Regions from separate parts of the Sporosarcina sp. resist genome, predicted to be linked through region 2. Evidence: riboswitches for the same ligand, from Rfam matches in the RefSeq annotation. Region 2 holds a riboswitch; the other holds the start of a gene.
The links. Region 2 has a riboswitch for lysine ahead of H7992_RS09205 (aspartate kinase). Riboswitches for the same ligand answer to the same signal wherever they lie in the genome.
Positions count from the first base shown of each region.

Region 1 (2,208 bases), 710 kb from region 2:
AGCAATGAAACGTGAAGAGGGAATTGTCTTTTTTGTCCCTCTTGCTCAAGCGGCAAATATTCCACTACTAGGGAACTTAGGGCCTAAAATACCGATTCGTTTTCATGTCATAGGTCAAGTACAAGCGACTATAGATACAAAAATTAGTGAATTTGGTATTAACAATGCCGTTGTTGAAGTGAATATATTATTAACAGTAAATGTCCAAATCATTGTCCCACTTGCAACAAAGAAAAGTGTAGTGACACAGAAGATTCCGGTAGCTATGGGACTAATTCAATCAACAGTACCTCAAATCTATACGACTGGTGGTGGGGATCCGCCATCGGTCGAAGTTCCAGCCCCTCCCGCGATAGAGGAATGAAAAGGGACTTGAAAATGGTGTGGATAACTGATAGGCTAGTAGAGGATTGAAATATCGATTGGGTAGAGGCTGCATTGCTTATTAGTCACACACGCGAGATTGACACCGATGACCGTGTGTAAAAGGAAGCTTTGCCGAAGTTTGGTAAGATCGTCGGGATCTATCAGGCTGGGGTTATTCCGAATAGGGATAACACTGTCATACATTTTTGAACATGTATGATGAGCTACAAGTCGTGAGTTAGATAAGCAGTATTAGTTATCCAACAAACGAAACGTAGATAAAGCCGGCTCCTGATGCACTCTGCTGAGTGTAATTAGTAGCCGTTTTTTTATTCCCCCTATACAGGGCCTCAACCCGACTAAATGGAGGAATAGTAGATGATAGGAACATGGGTATCAATTTTACCACCACTAATCGCAATTATTATGGTGTTTGCAACTAAACGGGTGCTGTTGTCGCTCGGAGCAGGAATAGTCTCAGGTGCTCTGCTGGCGGCGTCGTTCGGACCTGTTGAATCATTAAAAAATTTATTGGAGTCAGTTAAGGCTACATTTTGGGATGGTGGACTGAATACAGGGAACATTTACATTATCCTTTTCATCCTTCTATTAGGGGTTATCACTGCATTTGTTAGTTTATCCGGTGGAAGCAGGGCATTTGCAGAATGGGCAGTGCGGCACATCAAAACAAAACGTGGTGCAAAACTGCTCACAGTATTTCTCGGTATAGCTATTTTTGTGGATGACTATTTCAATGCATTGGCAGTTGGCCAAATTGCTCGTCCGATTACAGATCAGCATCGAGTTTCAAGAGCAAAACTAGCTTATTTCATCGATTCAACCTCAGCACCGATTTGTGTCATTTCACCAATTTCAAGTTGGGGTGCCTTTTTAATAGGCCAACTTGCACTTATATTTGGTGGTGCTGCAGCGATTAGCTATTCACCACTATCTGCCTTCATTATGATGGCGCCTATGAATTTTTACGTTATTGCAACACTTGCAATGGTGTTTTTCCTTGCGTGGACCAATTTCGATCTATTCGAAATGAAGAGACATGAACAACTTGCTACAGAAACAGGTCAATTATTTGATCCTGCTAAAACAATTCCAGGTCAGTTAAAAGAAGACTTCCCAGTACACGCACATGGCCGCGTTCGGGATTTAGTCGCACCAATCGTCACACTTGTTGCAGTGACATTTGCGGTTATGATTTGGACAGGTTATTTAGCCGGCGGATCAATGAACCTTTTGTCAATTTTTGAAAATACGGATGTCTCTCTTGCATTACTGTCGGGTGGAATTATCGCCACGCTAATAGCGGTAGTATTATATATGCAACAGATGAAAAATAATGAAACGGCAAGCTATTCTCTTATTGGCAGTGCCTTTATAAATGGATTGAAAGCAATGATGCCACCTGTGCTGATTCTTATTTTTGCGTGGTCATTATCATTCCTGATAGGAAAATTGGAAACAGGCTTATATTTATCAGAGCTTGTGTTGAAATCGAATATATCGGTTTCATTCCTGCCGGTCATCATGTTTATCCTTGCTTGTATTATGGCCTTTTCGACAGGTAGCTCATGGGGGTCATTTGGTATTCTTATGCCGATTGCAGGAACCATAATGATTGACGCGGCACCGGAAATGTTACTGCCAGCACTTGCAGCAGTACTTGCGGGAGCAGTTTTCGGCGATCATGCTTCACCGATTTCTGACACAACGATTCTATCTTCTACAGGTGCAGGCTGTAACCATATAGATCACGTTGCGACACAGTTTCCTTATGCATTAATCTGTGCATTGGTGGCCACAATGGGCTATATCATCTTAGGTATC
Region 1 covers NZ_CP060287.1:1,129,649-1,131,856, forward strand. Annotated here, with positions in the region: gene yunB (sporulation protein YunB) at 1-364, shown strand, start outside; lysine riboswitch at 420-601, shown strand; gene H7992_RS05580 (Na+/H+ antiporter NhaC family protein) at 745-2,208, shown strand, end outside.
Region 1: it holds a riboswitch for lysine, as region 2 does, so the genes downstream of both, H7992_RS05580 (Na+/H+ antiporter NhaC family protein) here and H7992_RS09205 (aspartate kinase) in region 2, are expected to answer to the same signal.

Region 2 (2,208 bases):
GAAATCCTGTTGCCTCAGGGAATGGATAGTGAAATCGTCCGTCAACTTCTAGATGTCAACGTCTTCATTCCGCAGCGCGGTAAAAAGAAAGATCTCGTCCATCTAGCCATCAAGAATGCTGAGATATCATTGAAAGAAAAGTTCCAACTTATTGAACGACAAGAACTTCGTACAATTGGCGCATGTGAAGAACTTGGCAAGGCGATGAATATCACCATACCGTACCGTATTGAAGCATTTGATAATTCACATATGTACGGTTCAGATGCCGTCTCTGCGATGGTGTCATTCCTTGATGGGAAACCGAACCGTAAAGACTACCGAAAGTATAAGACGAAAACTGCGGCAGCACACGATGACTATGCGGCGATGCGTGAGGTTGTAAGGCGGCGTTATATCCGTGTGCTAAAGGATGATTTGCCATTACCTGACCTAATCGTTATAGATGGTGGTAAAGGTCATATGGAAGCGGCCAGGGAAATCATTGAAGATGAGTTGAACTTGTCGATTCCAATTGCTGGACTTGCGAAGGACGATAAACACCAGACGGCGCAACTTCTCTATGGCAATCCGATTGAAATGATCCCGCTAAAGAGAACGAGTGAAGCGTTTTACTTGTTACAGCGAATTCAAGACGAGGTGCACAGGTTTGCAATTACTTTCCACAGGCAACGGCGCGAAACTAATTCATTGACATCAGCGCTCGATGGATTACCAGGCGTCGGACCGAAACGGAAAACATTATTACTTAAACACTTTGAATCTATGAAAAAGATTCGTGAAGCATCCGTTGAAGAGCTGCAACAAGCGGGCTTGCCGAAGGTGGTTGCGGAATCAGTGGAAACGTATTTCCGTGAAGAGGCATTGCGAGAAGAGAAGTAATGTGATAGAGTGAAAGCACTGAGTTTTTTCACTAAAAAATTGCATATGTAGTGAAGATAGAGGTGCGGATACCAATAGTAAATCTCCGGAAGGCGGCAGCCTGATGAACGGGATTGAAAGGAGTATTCGCCGAAGCGGACCAATCGGCTGTCACGATTGTCCTGCTGGATTTCCATTGAATAAATGGAAGTCTGTCAGGTATAAAAATACCTGGAGAGCTATCTGAACGGGGCGGCTCTTCGGCGAGCGCTCCAATCGGACCGGCTCTCATACTTATGAGGGCCGTTTTTGCGTTCAGGGGGAAATTGGAGGGAATAATTATGGAACGAATTGTAATGAAATTTGGTGGCACATCAGTTGCGAACCCCGAGAGGATTGCACGCGCTGCAAAGCTTGTACAAGGTGAAGTAAGTCGGGGGAATCAAGTTGCGGTTATCGTCTCTGCAATGGGAAAAACAACGGATGATCTTCTAAAGCTCGCCGTGGAAGTTAATCCGAAAGCGGGCCGCCGCGAACTTGATATGCTACTTGCGACAGGTGAGCAAGTAACAGCATCCCTTTTAGCGATGGCAATTGCGGCACAAGGTTTGGAGGCTCGCTCATATACAGGGTGGCAAGCGGGTGTAACGACAGAGTCAGTTCACGGCAATGCGCGAATCGAGCAAGTCCATGCAGATAAGGTTGTATCGACGCTTGAATCGGGTGCTGTTGCAGTGATAACCGGCTTTCAAGGTGCTGACAGCTCGGGTGAGTTGACAACACTTGGTCGCGGGGGATCTGATACAAGTGCTGTGGCGATTGCGATTGCAATTGATGCAGCTATCTGTGATATTTACACAGACGTTGAAGGGGTATTTACGACAGATCCAAGATTAATTGGACAAGCGAAGAAACTTGAGGAAATATCATATGATGAAATGCTTGAAATCGCGAATTTAGGCGCAGGAGTACTTCACCCAAGAGCGGTGGAGTTTGCCAAGAACCATCAAATGCCGCTTCGGGTCAGACCTGCACATATGGAAGGTGAAGGAACGATTATCAAGGAGGAAATTGATTTGGAAAACAATTTAATTGTTCGGGGCATCGCCTTTGAAAGAGATATTATTCGGATTACAGTTATGTATGACGTTCCATACAATGGCTCGCTTGCGAATATATTCACTGCACTTGCGGATCACCATGTTAACGTCGATATTATCGTCCAGACAATTATGGAAGGCGTACAGCCGTCTGTGTCATTTTCCATTAAGAAAGAGGATTTTGCAGAAGCTATTAATGTTTTGGAGACAGAAAAAGAAGCCCTTGGTTACAACAGAGCCGACTTTG
Region 2 covers NZ_CP060287.1:1,841,749-1,843,956, forward strand. Annotated here, with positions in the region: gene uvrC (excinuclease ABC subunit UvrC) at 1-882, shown strand, start outside; lysine riboswitch at 932-1,111, shown strand; gene H7992_RS09205 (aspartate kinase) at 1,203-2,208, shown strand, end outside.